DNA from 2 places in the Peribacillus sp. NPDC096379 genome. Region 1 is predicted to be linked to the other one. Evidence: riboswitches for the same ligand, from Rfam matches in the RefSeq annotation. Region 1 holds a riboswitch; the other holds the start of a gene.
What was found. Region 1 has a riboswitch for preQ1 ahead of queC (7-cyano-7-deazaguanine synthase QueC). Riboswitches for the same ligand answer to the same signal wherever they lie in the genome.
Positions count from the first base shown of each region.

Region 2: another riboswitch for preQ1. It lies ahead of queF (preQ(1) synthase); the one in region 1 lies ahead of queC (7-cyano-7-deazaguanine synthase QueC).

Region 1 covers NZ_JBIWFD010000003.1:177,265-185,205, reverse strand. The annotation lists gene ACIQZI_RS15025 (MerR family transcriptional regulator) at 1-136, shown strand, start outside; gene ACIQZI_RS15020 (NAD(P)H-binding protein) at 200-832, shown strand; gene ACIQZI_RS15015 (aldo/keto reductase) at 1,277-2,281, shown strand; PreQ1 riboswitch class I at 2,385-2,428, shown strand; gene queC (7-cyano-7-deazaguanine synthase QueC) at 2,482-3,141, shown strand; gene queD (6-carboxytetrahydropterin synthase QueD) at 3,141-3,617, shown strand; gene queE (7-carboxy-7-deazaguanine synthase QueE) at 3,610-4,338, shown strand; gene ACIQZI_RS14995 (VUT family protein) at 4,358-4,894, shown strand; gene ACIQZI_RS14990 (hypothetical protein) at 5,282-5,668, shown strand; gene ACIQZI_RS14985 (2,3-butanediol dehydrogenase) at 5,711-6,760, shown strand; gene mgrA (L-glyceraldehyde 3-phosphate reductase) at 6,884-7,876, opposite strand.
Region 2 covers NZ_JBIWFD010000006.1:72,961-80,901, reverse strand. The annotation lists gene ACIQZI_RS21110 (ABC transporter ATP-binding protein) at 1-636, opposite strand, end outside; gene ACIQZI_RS21105 (DeoR/GlpR family DNA-binding transcription regulator) at 885-1,646, shown strand; gene queF (preQ(1) synthase) at 2,185-2,685, opposite strand; PreQ1 riboswitch class I at 2,811-2,857, opposite strand; gene ACIQZI_RS21095 (purine-cytosine permease family protein) at 3,272-4,672, shown strand; gene ACIQZI_RS21090 (LysR family transcriptional regulator) at 5,305-6,189, opposite strand; gene ACIQZI_RS21085 (coenzyme F420-0:L-glutamate ligase) at 6,309-7,499, shown strand; gene ACIQZI_RS21080 (ATP-binding protein) at 7,649-7,941, opposite strand, start outside.

The sequences.
Region 1 (7,941 bases):
ATGTGACGAACGCGACGAACTGAAAAAACGTATTGATATGATGCAAAGTGCACTTAATCGTTTGAATTATAAAATCGATAACTATGAAAGTCATGTTGTTCCAGCTGAAAAAGGACTTCGTGAATTTGATGAATGAAAGTTGCACACAAAAATTTATTTTCGATGTTTCTACATATATGCGAAACGGAGTGGGAAATAAGTGAAAATTTTGATTTTAGGTGCAGCTGGTCAAGTTTCTCGTATGTTAACTAACCGCTTGCTCAATGAAATAGATGCAGAAATCACTCTATATGCGAGACACGCGAATTCTCGTTTAAAAGCCGCAAGTCAACGAGTAGAAATTATTGATGGTGACTTCAATGATAAAGCAAAACTAGTCGAAGCAATGTCTGGCGTTAATGTTGTTTATTTAAATGATATGCGTAACGCAAAAGCAACACAATCTATTGTTTCGGCAATGGATGAAGCTGGTGTAAAACGTCTGATTGGTGCAACAGTCTTAGGTATTTATGATGAAGTCGCTGGTGCATTTGGCCGCTGGAATGATGCAATGGTCGGATCTAGCGCACCATTATACAAATCTGCAGCGAAGGTAGTCGAAGACTCTGACCTAGATTACACACTACTTCGTTTAACTTGGCTTTATAACCAAGAGGGTAACGAAGATTATGAACTGACTATAAAAGGGGAACCATTTATTGGCGCACAGGTTACACGACAGGCTGTAGCGCGTTTGATCATGGATTTACTTGCTGATAATACGAAATATATTGGCAAAAGTTTAGGAGTCAGCGAACCAAATACAGATTTTGAAAAACCGTCCTTCTATTAGTATTTCTCAATAAAAGGGGAGATCTACTATGGAAGAAAAAGTAATAGCTGGACGTGACCGGTTTGAGGAATGTGTACGAAATTAAACTATGATGTTTTATTCGGGCAAGTATGAGATGGGAAGAAGAATTAACTCCAGAAGTTTGATTACATAACTGCGCTCATAACTTCAGGTACATTTTAACAATTACTAACACATCTCGAACTTTATCTCGGTTTAACAGGCTGTAAAACCCCCACCTCAATTTTTGTGAGAGAATCAAGAAATAAATAGGTGGGGGATAAACAGCCTGTAAATCCCCGATTGGTTCAACTAACTATCAGTGGGGGATGAAAAAACCCCCCACTGATGGAAGTTTCACTTTATGAAGATGAGCCAAAAGCTAGGTCTTCTTTTGCGAGTGCTGCTAAAGTGTACGGTTAATAATAAAGGGGAGGTTTTATTATGGAATATGTAAAGTTCGGTAATACTGGTACGGATGTTTCTCGTATTTGCTTAGGAGCAATGGGGTTCGGGGATACTGAAAAATGGACCCACAAATGGGTTTTAGATGAAGAACGTAGTCGTCCAGTCATCAAAAAAGCTCTCGATTTAGGGATTAATTTCTTTGATACTGCGAATATCTATTCAATGGGCGAAAGTGAAAAGATTCTCGGCCGGGCATTGAAGGACTATGCTAAGCGTGACGATATTGTTCTTGCAACAAAAGTTCATCAAACAATGCGTTCAGGTCGTCCTAATAGTGGCGGATTATCTCGTAAAGAAATTATGAGCGAAATCGATCAAAGTTTAAAGCGCTTGGAAACAGATTATGTAGATTTATACATTATTCACCGCTGGGATTATGACACACCAATTGAAGAAACTATGGAAGCTCTTCATGATGTCGTTAAATCAGGGAAATCTCGTTACATTGGTGCGAGTGCTATGTACGCTTGGCAATTTCAAAAAGCGCAACGTGTAGCAGAACGTAATGGCTGGACTAAATTTGTATCCATGCAAAACCACTACAATATGATTTACCGTGAAGAAGAGCGTGAAATGATTCCGTTCTGTCGTGATGAAAAAATTGCCATTACACCATATAGCCCACTCGCTTCAGGTCGTTTGACTCGTGATTGGTCTGAAACTACTCTTCGTTCTGAAACAGACATGGTTCAACATTCAAAATACGATAGTATGATGAAAGCTGATCAAGGCATTGTAGAACGTTTGGCTGAAGTAGCAAACAATCATGGTGTTACTCGTGATAAGATTGCGTTAGCATGGCTTCTTAACAAGGATCAAGTTGTTGCGCCAATCATCGGTGCCCAAAAAGAAAGTCATCTTGAAAGTGCCGTAGCTGCACTTAATATTCAGTTGACTCCTGATGAGATGAATTATTTAGAAGAGTTATACATTCCCCACCCAGTAGTAGGGGCTCTTCCAAAACCAAAATTCAATAAATAAAGGGATAATAATATGTACCAAAATATGCATTTTCTATTTTTAGTTTGAAGATCTACTGATTTTAGTCTAAAATGAACTGATGTAAATATAAATCCGTTTAATTACGGTAGAGGTTTCTAGCTACCCTCTCTAAAAAACTAAGGAAAACAGCACTGCTTTCTTAGTAGTGCTGTTTTTCTGTCGAAAAGGGGATTTTTTTAATGAAGCAAGAGAAGGCAGTAGTCGTTTTTAGTGGTGGTCAGGATAGTACGACTTGTTTATTCTGGGCGATGAAGCAGTTTAAAGAAGTCGAGGCAGTTACGTTTGATTATAATCAGCGCCATCGGTTAGAGATTGATTGTGCCAAGCAGATTGCAGATGAACTTGGCATTAAACATCATATTCTGGATATGTCGCTGCTCAATCAATTGGCGCCGAATGCTTTAACGCGTGATGACATTGCTGTAAGTGAGGGCGAAGAAGGGGAGCTTCCTTCTACGTTTGTTCCGGGGAGAAATTTGTTGTTCTTATCCTTTGCTGGGGTACTTGCCAGCCAAGTAGGAGCGAAGCACATTATTACCGGTGTTTGTGAAACAGACTTTAGCGGCTACCCGGACTGCAGAGATATTTTCATAAAGTCGTTAAATGTCACGCTGAATCTATCGATGGATCAGCCATTTGTGATTCATACACCGCTTATGTGGATGAATAAGGCCGAGGCCTGGGGCATGGCGGATGAGTTAGGTGCTTTGGAATTTGTTCGCAAAAAGACACTAACCTGTTATAACGGAATCATGGCAGATGGTTGCGGGGAATGTCCGGCATGTAAATTGCGTCAAAAAGGTCTTGATGACTACTTGAGTCAGAAGGGGCAGAAATGATGTATGGATTTCGTATTGTAGATAAATTACAAAAGATCAATGAAGATATCAAATCCACTCAATTAAAATACCATGCTAAACGTGTGCTTGTTAGTAAGGAATTTACCTTTGATGCGGCCCATCATTTACATTGCTATGAAGGAAAATGCAAAAACCTTCATGGCCATACGTATCGCGTCATTTTTGGACTTAGCGGTTTTATCGATGATCGTGGCCTGCTCATTGATTTTGGAGATATTAAAGAAATTTGGAAAAATGAGATTGAGATTTTTCTTGATCATAAATATTTAAACGAGACGCTGCCCTTAATGAATACGACGGCTGAGAATATGGTTGTTTGGATTTATGAAAAAATGGCGGACGCGTTAAAAAATAGACAAGAACAATATGATGGGGCAAGGGTTGAATTTGTCCGTCTTTATGAAACACCGACGAGCTATGCCGAGACAAAAAGGGAGTGGATGGAGGTTGAGTAAAATTCCTGTGATGGAAATATTCGGTCCAACCATTCAAGGGGAAGGCATGGTCATCGGTCAAAAGACGATGTTTGTCAGAACCGCGGGTTGTGATTATTCTTGCTCATGGTGTGACTCGTCATTTACATGGGATGGAACGGGTAAACATCTCATTAAGCAGATGGAGCCAGACGAAATTTGGCGTCAGTTGAAAGAACTTGGAGGAGACGGTTTTTCTCATGTAACCATATCAGGTGGAAATCCAGCTCTTTTGAAGAATCTTGCTGAATTTGTCCAATTATTAAAGCAAGAAAACATGAAGACCTGTCTGGAAACGCAAGGATCAAAATGGCAAGATTGGATGCTTTCAATCGATGAGTTGACGATCTCGCCGAAGCCACCTAGTTCAGGGATGAAAACGAACTTTGACTCACTTGATATGATTTTCAATAAGCTCATGTCAGACAATTTTTTAGGAAATGTGAGTTTAAAGGTCGTTGTATTCAATGATGCTGATTTTGACTATGCAAAGGAAATTCATAGAAGATACCCTGGCATTCCTTTTTATATGCAGGTGGGAAATGATGATACGAAGACTGCAAATGACGCTGCGTTAATTCCCCATTTACTGCAAAAATACGAAGAGTTAATCGAACAAGTGATACAAGATGAAGAGTTAAAAGAAGTTAAAGTACTCCCTCAACTCCATGCATTAGTATGGGGAAATAAACGAGGCGTGTAAGAGAAGAGGAGTATCGATGATTAGAATTTTACTGTATTTAATTGCCATTGTAACAGCCAACGTTGTGACGGCTTCTTTTGCACCGTTATCGATCGGTGTGTTTATTGTGCCAATGGGAACGCTATTTATCGGGGCAACTTTTATCCTAAGAGATTTAGTTCAAAATTCATTTGGCAGAAAGAAAACCTATTTGGCCATCGGAACAGCTTTAGCAATGTCGGCGATTGTGTCATATATATTGGGAGACACATTATTAATCGTTCTTGCGTCCGCTATTTCGTTTGTCATCTCGGAAACAACGGATACAGAAATTTACTCAAGATTGAAGCTGCCGATGGCTTGGCGAGTTTTTTATAGCGGTTTAGTCGGTGGATTCCTTGACTCTGCTATCTTTGTCATTATTGGCCTAAGCCCATTGGGTGCCAATTTCCTACCATGGGAAGCTGTACCTTTTGCGATTCTTGGTCAGGTAATTGTGAAGACGGTTATTCAGAGCCTTGGCGCAATGGTGCTCCATCGCGTAATCATTTCGCGGAACCGAGTAGAGGTAGCTTAAGTAATTGCTAAGAAACTATGATACTGCTAATATGGCATGAAAAGATAAAAAATCAGGAGTTAGAAGAAGCGGTATTTTCTAACTGGTATGTGATTTCATGATGAAATGATTTATCCTAATTAAACTTCAAAAAATAGCCCGAATTTTGGTCATATGTAAAGTGACCAAGATTTGGGCTATTTATTTTTATCCCGTATTAACGGGCAGTAAAACCCCCGCTGATTGAAGTTTCACTTTATGGTCAAGGAGTTATACAGGCACAAAGCCATAGGAATCAAACTTTTCCAGCGAGAAGTCTGCTGAATTCGAGTGTCCTATCTATGGAAATCAAGCTTGTGAGCTCCCTGTAAAAAAGAGAAGATAGAAAACAAAATTGAAAATCCATTTGTGAAATCGTTTAATAGTGTGAAAGAAATCGGCGAAGATATTTGGGATGGGATAACCAAACGGAACAAGGATAAATTTGATTCTGTCTACGATTTTGGTAATTGGTTGTCCATGGGTGGTTTAGATTCAGGAAAATCTTTTTATGACGGACTAAATGATCGGGCTAATCACGCAACAGACTCCTTTTCAGACTTCGTGAACTACCTAACAATCGGTGGAGTAGACCTTGTCAAAGGGGCACTTGCTCCCAAAGACGCTTTATCTAAAGGGTGTTGGCTACGTGGAAATAACTCTTGGATGCCTAGTGAAAAAGTTCACATAGTTTTCATAAAGAGGGAAGAGAACCCAATTGTAAATATTTATAAGGGCAGTATAATGATATTGTAATATAAATTAAAATATTCCGAAATATATAAGGAGATGAGTAGCATGAAAGCATTGAGATGGTATGAGGCTAAAGATTTGAGAATTGACAATATTGAAGAGCCAAAGGCAAGAAAAGGTGAGGCAAAAATTAAAGTTGAGTGGTGTGGAATTTGTGGAAGTGATTTACACGAATATACAGCAGGCCCAATTTTTATTCCAGCCGAAGCACCACATCCATTAAGTGGGGATAAAGCTCCTATTGTTCTTGGGCATGAATTTTCTGGACAAGTTGTTGAAATTGGTGAAGGAGTAACTAAAGTACAAGTTGGCGATCGTGTGACTGTTGAGCCGATCTATTCTTGTGGCGAATGTGCTGCTTGTAAACAAGGGAAATACAATCTATGTGACAAAATGGGCTTCTACGGCCTTTCAGGAGGCGGTGGTGGATTTTCTGAATTCACTTCGGTTCCAGAACATATGCTACATAAACTTCCAGAAACTGTTTCATATGAGCAAGGAGCACTTGTCGAACCGTCAGCTGTTGCTCTTCATGCTGTAAAACAAAGTAAACTACAAGTCGGCGAAAAGGCCGCTGTGTTCGGTACTGGTCCAATCGGTTTACTCGTTATTGAAGCACTAAAAGCAGCGGGTGCATCAGAAATTTATGCGATTGAACTATCTGAACAACGCCGAGAAAAAGCAGAAGAGCTTGGAGCTATCGCAATTGATCCGAGTCAAGGAGATGTTGTCGAACAACTTCATATACTTACAAATGGCGGGGTAGATGTTGCTTATGAAGTGACAGGGGTACCGCCAGTCTTAGTACAAGCCATCAACTCAACAAAAATTAATGGGGAAACGATGATTGTAAGTATTTTTGAAAAAGAAGCTCCTATCCACCCACAAAATATCGTTTTGAAAGAACGCACTGTAACAGGTATTATCGGATACCGCGATGTATTTCCAGCTGTTATTAGTTTAATGGCCAAAGGATACTTCCCAGCGGATAAACTAGTAACAAAGCGTATCAAACTTGATGAAGTGATTGACGAAGGTTTTGAAGGCTTGCTAAAAGAAAGAAATCAAGTAAAAATCTTAGTAAAAGCTGAATAACTCTAAAGCCGGGTTTCCGCAAATAGGGGAAATCCGGCTTTTTAGTTGGGTATAAACCTGTTGTGGCAAAAGAAATTGCACCATTTACCTACATACTACTCGTTAGGCAGGTTCTTCCAATCATTAACTTTTTAAGATATCTTCAATTCTATCAAGCTCTTCTTGAGTGAATGAAAGATTATTTAATGCAGCAACATTTTCTTCGATTTGACTTACTCGACTTGCGCCGATTAAAGCTGAAGTAACCTTTCCATCTCTTAGTACCCAAGCAAGTGCCATTTGCGCCAGGTTTTGACCGCGTTCAGCTGCCACTTGATTTAATTTTATTACACGATTTACAACTTCTTCACTCACTTGATCTGTTCCTAATGCACCAGTAGATTTAGCAGCTCTGGAATCAGTCGGAATGCCATTTAGATATTTATTTGTTAAAAGGCCTTGTGCTAAAGGACAGAAAGCGATCGATCCAACACCATTTTCTTGTAATACATCTTGCAGGCCATCCTCAATCCAGCGGTTCAACATGGAATAGCTAGGTTGATGAATGACAAGTGGAGTGCCTAACCGATTTAGAATTTTAATCGCTTCTTCTGTTTGTTCCGCAGTATAACTGGAAATGCCTACATATAAAGCTTTCCCTTGGCGAACGATTGAGTCTAACGCACCCATCGTTTCTTCTAAAGGCGTGTTTGGATCAGGACGATGTGAGTAGAAAATATCGACATAATCCAGTCCCATCCGCTTTAAACTTTGATCTAAACTTGCGACCAGATACTTCTTTGATCCCCATTCACCGTATGGGCCTGGCCACATATAATAACCAGCTTTCGATGAAATGATCATTTCATCTCGATAAGGAGCAAAATCCGTTTTTAACATTTTCCCGAACATTTCTTCCGCGGATCCAGCAGGTGGACCATAGTTGTTTGCAAGGTCAAAATGGGTGATCCCTAAATCAAAAGCACTTCTTAGCATGGCGCGGCCATTTTCGTATGTATCTACTCCACCAAAATTATGCCATAAACCAAGTGAAATCGCTGGAAGCTGTAGGCCAGATCGCCCGCTTCTATTGTATTGCATTTCATCGTATCGAGTATCTTCCGCTTTATAAACCATTGTAATCCTCCTAAAGAAGTGATACTTCATATTATACGGCTTCACATCGAATTGTCGATACTTTT
Region 2 (7,941 bases), on a different contig from region 1:
TCCAAATTGAGATATATTTCCCTGATTGATAATTAGAATTTTATCTGACAAAGTTAATGCTTCTTCCGGATCATGCGTTACAATAATCGTCGTAAGCTTAAACTCTCTTGCAATAGATTGAATACGCTGTTTAATGGATTCTTTAATGACCCCGTCTAGTGCACTTAAAGGCTCATCTAGTAATAATATTTTTGGTTTCATAACTAATGTTCTTGCAAGAGCCACCCTCTGTTTCTGACCACCTGATAACTCGCCAATTTTCTTTGTTAAATGAGGTTTTAACTCTAAGAATTCGATGTATTCTTGAAGCTCTTTCTCAGACACTAATCCCTTCTTATTTCTTAATCCATATACAATATTTTCATAAGCACTTAAATGGGGAAAGAGCGCATAATCTTGGAATACGATATTAAATCCTCGATTCTTCATTGGCACATGACTCATATCCATATCATTAAAGATAATCTTTCCATGGTCCAATTGGGTTAAGCCTAAAATAATATTTAATAAAGTGGTTTTTCCACTCCCACTCGGACCTAATAGGGAAACAATTTCACCAGCTTTAATTTCAATATTTATGTCATCTAAAACTACTTTTCTATCGAATTGTTTGCTTACATTTTGTAATTTCAGCAAACTGTTCACCCCCTTAAATACAACCTTAGTATAAAAACTCGATGTAAATTAATATAAAGATTCACGTAAATACTGTGTAAATATTGCGTAATTTATCATTAACTTGATACAAACTCATGCCTAACTTATTCTATATTCATGATCAACTCATCTTATTATTTATGTAAATATATTGAATATATAATAAGCAATCAGTACACTAGAATTAATACTTCTTTAAAAAATGATAACTTTGAGTAGGTGAATATATGTTTCCAGTTGAAAGACAACAGAAAATTACTGAATTATTAATGGTCAAAAAGGTTCTCAAAATATCTGAGCTAACTGAAGAATTAAAAGTCTCTGTTGATACTCTTCGTAGAGATCTAAACCTGCTCACAAAACAAGGGAAAATTGAAAAAATTTATGGTGGAGTTAAGCTCGTTGAAGCAAAATTTGGGGAATCGACAATTGACGAACGCTTGGTCAGCCATATAAATGAAAAAGAAGTAATTGCACAAAAATGTAGCGATTTGATCTATGACGGTGATTGTATTTTTATAGATAGTGGTTCGACAACCTATCAAATTGCAAAATATATTAAAAATAAGAAGAAGCTAACGGTAGTGACGAATTCAATTCCTGTTGTATTAGAACTAATAAATAGCGATGTAGAGCTAATTATCATTGGTGGAAAGGTTAGACATAATGAACAGTCTGTAGTAGCTTATGATTATTTATTCAATTTTAGCGAATTGAATATAGTAAAAGCGTTTATTTGTGCTAGTGGGATTACAGTCGAAAAAGGAATCTCTGATTATAATTTAGAAGAAGCAATTACGAGGAAAAAAATGATTGAATTATCTAAAGAAATTTATGTTGCCGCAGACAGTACAAAATTTGGTAAGGATGTCACCATTGGTATTGCAACACTTGATAAAATTCATTACATTATTACGGACCAAAATGTAAATAAGAATCTCATCGATTCATTTAAGAAAACAAGCACCCATTTAATCATTTCAGAATAATAATCCTCATTCAAAACCTGAATGGCGTTAAAACGCCATCCTTTACTATGAAAGATATATCATGAAGCACGCTACACTCGCTTAATCACAATGGTGGCGGTGCAGAGCGGGCATTTCAGCTACTTTCTCGATAATATAAGTATGCCCGCTAAGTAGATTGGCTATATTAGTAAGTCGCGAAGCCTCGTCCCATGTCCTTCATACAAAAAACGGAAATTCCACTCGTAATGAACGAATTAAGTGGAATTTCCGTTTTTCTATTATCATTTTAAAATTTTACAATTTATATGGAACACATATAAAGTGAAACTTCAATCAGTGAGGGTTTTCTTCATCCCCCACTGATTGTTAGTTGAACCAATCGGGCTTTTACGGGCAGTTCCCCCCCACCTACGCTTCCTCGATTACTCCAAGCCTTAAGGTGGGGGGGTTACTGCCCGTTAAAGCGGGATAAATTAGTTAAATCTATCATATGAAATTCATAACTTTAGGTGGATTAAATAACCTTATCGACAATACCCTTACCTTGTTTCAACGATTAACGATTGTCGACTTTTTCAGGATAAAGATCATGATTCATCAAACGGAAACTGGCCATCTCTTCGTACTTGGTACCTGGTTTCCCATAATTGCACCATGGATCGATGGAAATTCCACCACGTGGTGTAAATTTCCCCCAAACTTCAATATACCTTGGGTCAAGTAATTTTATTAGATCGTTCATAATAATGTTAACGCAATCTTCATGGAAATCACCATGATTACGAAAACTGAAAAGATATAATTTTAGTGATTTACTCTCGACAATTTTTTGATCTGGAACGTAAGAAATATACATCGTTGCAAAATCAGGCTGGTGTGTCAGTGGGCATAAACTAGTGAACTCCGGACAATTAAATTTCACGAAATAATCACGATTCGAATGAAGATTATCTACTGCCTCTAATACCTCCGGTGCATAATCAAATGAATATTGTGTATGTTGATTACCTAATAATGTTAAATCCTTTAAACCTTCTTCATTGCTTCGGCCAGACATAAAAATCCCCCTTGTAAATGGTTTCCCGACACTGTTTTAAAAGAGAGATCCGCTAATCATTCTATTGCAACTAAAAGAATAAAACATAAAAAGCCATGCCCAGTATGGACATGGCAAATTCCCATGTATCCATAGTTTTTTATAGAGGGTATCAGCTATGAACCTCTCCCGCTTACGTACGGGAATTCTCTTTCATATCATAAAGAACACTTAGCAAAACGTCAATTGAAACTTTATATCGTTTTATTATAGAAGGCGAGTATACAACATAGTTAATACGCTCAAAGAAGGTTTTGGAAATCCCTAACACGCTTTTCTACAAAAGTGCAAATGTTAAATGAATCTGAAGGTATCGTCAATATCCCATCAATTGTGTAGTATATGCTACAAATCCTATGATATAAGGAGGAATTGGTAGATGTAGCGGGCTTCTAGTAGTCTAAGCACCAAGCAACCGCAATAATGACGTTTGATAATTCCCTAGTTATATTGATATATTGAATATAGAGTGTAGCGGGATGATGAATCTGTGCATAGCAGCCAGAAACTAATTTGTGAAATAATACACAAAAAGGAGTAGATACGTATGAGATCTGTCAATGTAACAGATCACAAAGTGAAAGAAGAAATGAAAGATGATTATTCATTAGATAGAGTGCCACGGCAACAAAGGAATATGGGTTGGTTAAGTATTACAAATATTACCTTTGGTATAGCAACAGCCATTTTTTATTTTCAAATGGGAAGCGTTATGGCGCTTCAATTCGGAGCCATTAATGCCATTATATCCTCCATATATGCGATAATCGTAGCCGGTATACTCGGAACATTCATTGCTTATCTTTCAGCAAAGTCCGGTATGAACGTCAATTTATTATCCAGAGGGGGCGGATTTGGCTATATAGGCGCATCATTAACCTCGTTCATTTATGCAACAAACTTCATTATGTATTGTGCGTTTGAAGGCTTGATTTTAGTTTCAGCCATTCATACCTTCTTCCCGGTCATTCCAGAATGGGCGCTAATCGTTCTCTTCGGAACAATCGTTATTCCTTTGAATTGGTTTGGTATAAAACAATTAGATAAATTACAAAAGTGGTCTTTACCTATTTTTGCTGTTTTTTTGGTAACCGCAATCATTGTATCCATTTACACACCGTCAGTATATGAAGGGAGTTTTTGGACATATATGCCAGATGGCGTTCAAGTCGGGGGTAAGGCTTTACTACTTTGTATCGGCATGCACCACGGGATCATGGGTTTGACAGCCCTGCTTGCTTCGGACTATGCCCGTTTCCTTAAACCAAAAGATATCAAAGTAGGATCGGTTGCGATTGGATTTATTCCACAGATTTTCTGTTTTGGTGTCATGGGTGGTCTTGGCATATGGTTTGGTGTTCGTCTGGGCGAACCAAATCCAGGGGTTTACATCGTACTGCTTCTTGGTATTGGAGGAGCATTATTCACCATGCTAACCCAATTGAGAATTAATGTGACAAATATATATAGCAGTTCCTTATCATTATCTAACTTCTTCGAAAACATCTTTAAATTTACACCTGGCAGACGATTCTGGGTTATTGTATCCGGTATATCGGCGATCGTTTTAATGCTATGTGACATAGTGGATCATTTAGATACAGCAATGACATTCCAGGGAGTCTTTTTATTGGCTTGGGCTGCCATATTAGTCACTGACGCCATGGTTGTGAAAAAATTACTGAAAATTGGACCTGGTTATTATGAGGCTCGCCAGAAGTATTTATATAAATGGAATCCCGTTGGAGTCGTGTCTTTACTAATTGCAAGCGGCTTAGGGACAATAGCAGCATTAGGATATATGGGAGCGTTCTTACAAAGTACTGCAGCATTCTTTGCTGCGATTCTAGCAGCTATACTTACAGTCATTATAGCAATTTTCACAAAAGGAAAATACTATTATAAAAGCGAACCTAATGACATTCACAAGGAAGATCGTATTGCATAAAATAGTAAGTTAATTTTTACAGTCTCCTAATTTTTTATTCTCGTTCTCCCCGGTATCCCCCCTTCCGGATAGCCTTTTTATTGGGCACTTGATTTGTCTCTCGCTATTTTCTCTCTACGTTTTATCCAAGTTGAGACTTGGAATCGATTCAGGGGGGATATACAAGTAAAAAAGGTGCTTAAAGTATGCAGGCTAAAAGAGAGGAATTATGTTGTCAGATTCCTCATTATGCTCAGCTAGCAATCTTTTTCAGGTTTACTCGTAAGTCCTATCCTTTAAACCATCATGCAGTTCTTTTGGATATGCCAACGTTAGCTTAATAGGTTGTTATAACAACCTCATTTTTGAATAAGAGTCAAAGGGAGTGGCCATATAGACTGACTAAGTCTGGCTACCCCTTTTTGGTATCTAAAAGTCCTCGAGGCTCCAACAATTAAATGGTTGAAATACTAATTTAGCGAAATACTCTTTATAGAGGTGGTTCAAAAAGTCCGGTAAAAAAGCTTGCGGATTGCTTCAAAGCTCTGTCTCTACGTTCCTCACGTATTACTCCATACGCGCAGGTTCTCTCGAGATGCGCTCCTCGAACTTTTCGGCTCTTTTTATCCTCTTTTTTGAACATGCACTTATACTTATTTATTTTCTATGATCTCAACAAATTTCGTTGAAGCTGGCGATAATGGTACACTTTTCAAAAAACAGACACCGATATTTCTCTTTGGTATTTCCTCCATTAATTGAACTTCATACACTAGTCCATTATTTAAATATTCTTGGGAAAATTCTTTCGTCACACATGCAATTCCTAAATTTATCTTAGCAAACTCCAATAATAAATCATGGGATCCTAATTCAAATTCTGGCGAAATCTTAATACCTTTAGATATCATAAAATCCTCAACATACTTTCTGGAAATCGATTTCGGTTCGAGTAATATTAAGGGCAGTTTTACTACTTCATTAAGGCTTATTGGCTTAGATAAGCTATTCCTATATTTCTCCCCACAAACAAAAATATCGTGGACATCAATACATGGGATAAGTTCTAATGTAGGATCATCAAGGGGAAAATTACAAATTGCTATATCAACTTCTCCTGATTTTAAAATAGAACAAATCTCTAATGTTGTACCATTAACAATCTTTAATTTAATATTAGGATATTGATTATGAAAGGCTTCTAAATAAGGAAGTAAATAATACCTAGATATCGTATCACCTACACCTATCTTTAATTCCCCTGTCGTTAAATTTTTAAACTCCAAAATCTTTTCTTCCCCAACATCAATTAAATTAAGGGCCAAATGAACATATTCAAATAGAAGACTGCCCTCGTTTGTTAATGATACTCCCTTTGGAGTTCTATTAAATAGACGGATATCTAATTCTCTTTCTAACTGCATGATCGCTTGACTGACAGCTGGTTGTGTCATATAAAGGTCTTTTGCTGCCTTAGAAAAACTCTCGCTTTTTCCTACCTTATAAAATACTTTATATAAATCTAATTTACTTACCATATAAGCACTCCTTATACCCACCATTCGATATATCCATTTTACTTATATCACTAAAACGATGTATAGTACAAGTAGGGACATACTATAAATTAACTTTGTGAGTTTAAGGAGCGATTATTTTGGAAAGAGTTGTAGGAACAGTTGTAAGAGGTCTTCGTTGTCCAATCATCAATCAAGGGGATAACATCGAAGAAATCGTTGTTGATAGTGTGTTAAAAGCTGCAGAAGTGGAAGGTTTCAACATTAATGATAAAGATATCGTTACATTAACAGAATCAATCGTAGCTCGTGCTCAAGGGAACTACGCGACGATTGATCATATCGCTAAAGATGTTAAAGCAAAATTCGCAGAAGATACTGTTGGTGTTATTTTTCCTATCTTAAGTCGTAATCGTTTTTCAAACTTGCTCCGCGGTATTGCAAAAGGAGCAAAAAAAATTGTTTTAATGCTTAGCTACCCATCTGATGAAGTTGGCAATCACTTAGTTGATATTGACGTTCTTGATGAAAAGGGAGTTAACCCTTGGACAGATGTATTAACAGAAAAACAATTCCGTGATCATTTTGGCTATAATAAACATCCTTTTACTGGCGTTGATTATATTGAATATTATAAATCGTTAGTTGAAGAATGCGGCGTTGAATGCGAAGTGATCTTCTCAAATAATGCAAAAACCATCTTAAATTACACAAAAAGTGTTCTTACTTGTGATATCCATACTAGATTCAGAACAAAGAAAATCTTAAAAGCAAATGGTGGAGAAAAAATTTATAGCCTTGATAACATATTAGCAGCGTCTATTGATGGCAGCGGATGTAATGAAGCTTATGGTCTGCTTGGCTCTAATAAAGCAACAGAAGATAGTGTGAAACTTTTCCCACGTAACTGCCAACCTGTCGTTGATAACATACAACATATGCTTAAAGAAAAGACTGGAAAAGATGTTGAAGTCATGGTTTATGGAGATGGAGCATTCAAAGATCCGGTAGGTAAGATTTGGGAACTTGCTGATCCAGTCGTATCACCCGCTTACACATCCGGGCTTGATGGAACACCTAATGAAGTAAAGTTAAAATATCTTGCTGATAATAACTTTGCTGATTTAAGAGGCGAAGAACTTCAACAAGCGATCTCTCAATACATTAACAATAAAGGTGCTGATCTTGTAGGAACAATGGAAGCACAAGGTACGACGCCTAGAAAACTTACTGACCTAATAGGTTCTCTATCTGATTTAACTTCAGGAAGTGGCGATAAAGGTACACCTATCGTCTTTATACAAGGTTATTTTGATAACTATACAAAATAATACGAATGATTCATTGATTAGATAATGATATAAAAGAAATAAGCAATGCTAGCCTTTACTAGTATTGCTTATTTAAATTCTACGCAGTCAAAAAATACGATTTTCTATACTCTTATAACTTAGTTACTATATGCAAGAAAGATGTAGCTTTACTTTCTTTGTTTCTCAACAGTTATATAAGCTTGCCTCGGGTGATTTATTTGATTGGGATATTTCAACCTTACTCTCCCTTTATTTAATAGCTTTACTAAATAATTATTTCTTAATCCATCAGGTGTTCTCTCTAATAAATCTGCCAGTTCTTTTATCATTAACGGCTTATAGGCACAAAGTCTTACAATCATCTCTTCCATTACGCTCGGTGATAAGCGCTTTTTCCTTCTGGCAAGCTCTGATATTTCCCATAATATTTCTTTTATCTCTTTGGGAGAAGATACATTTA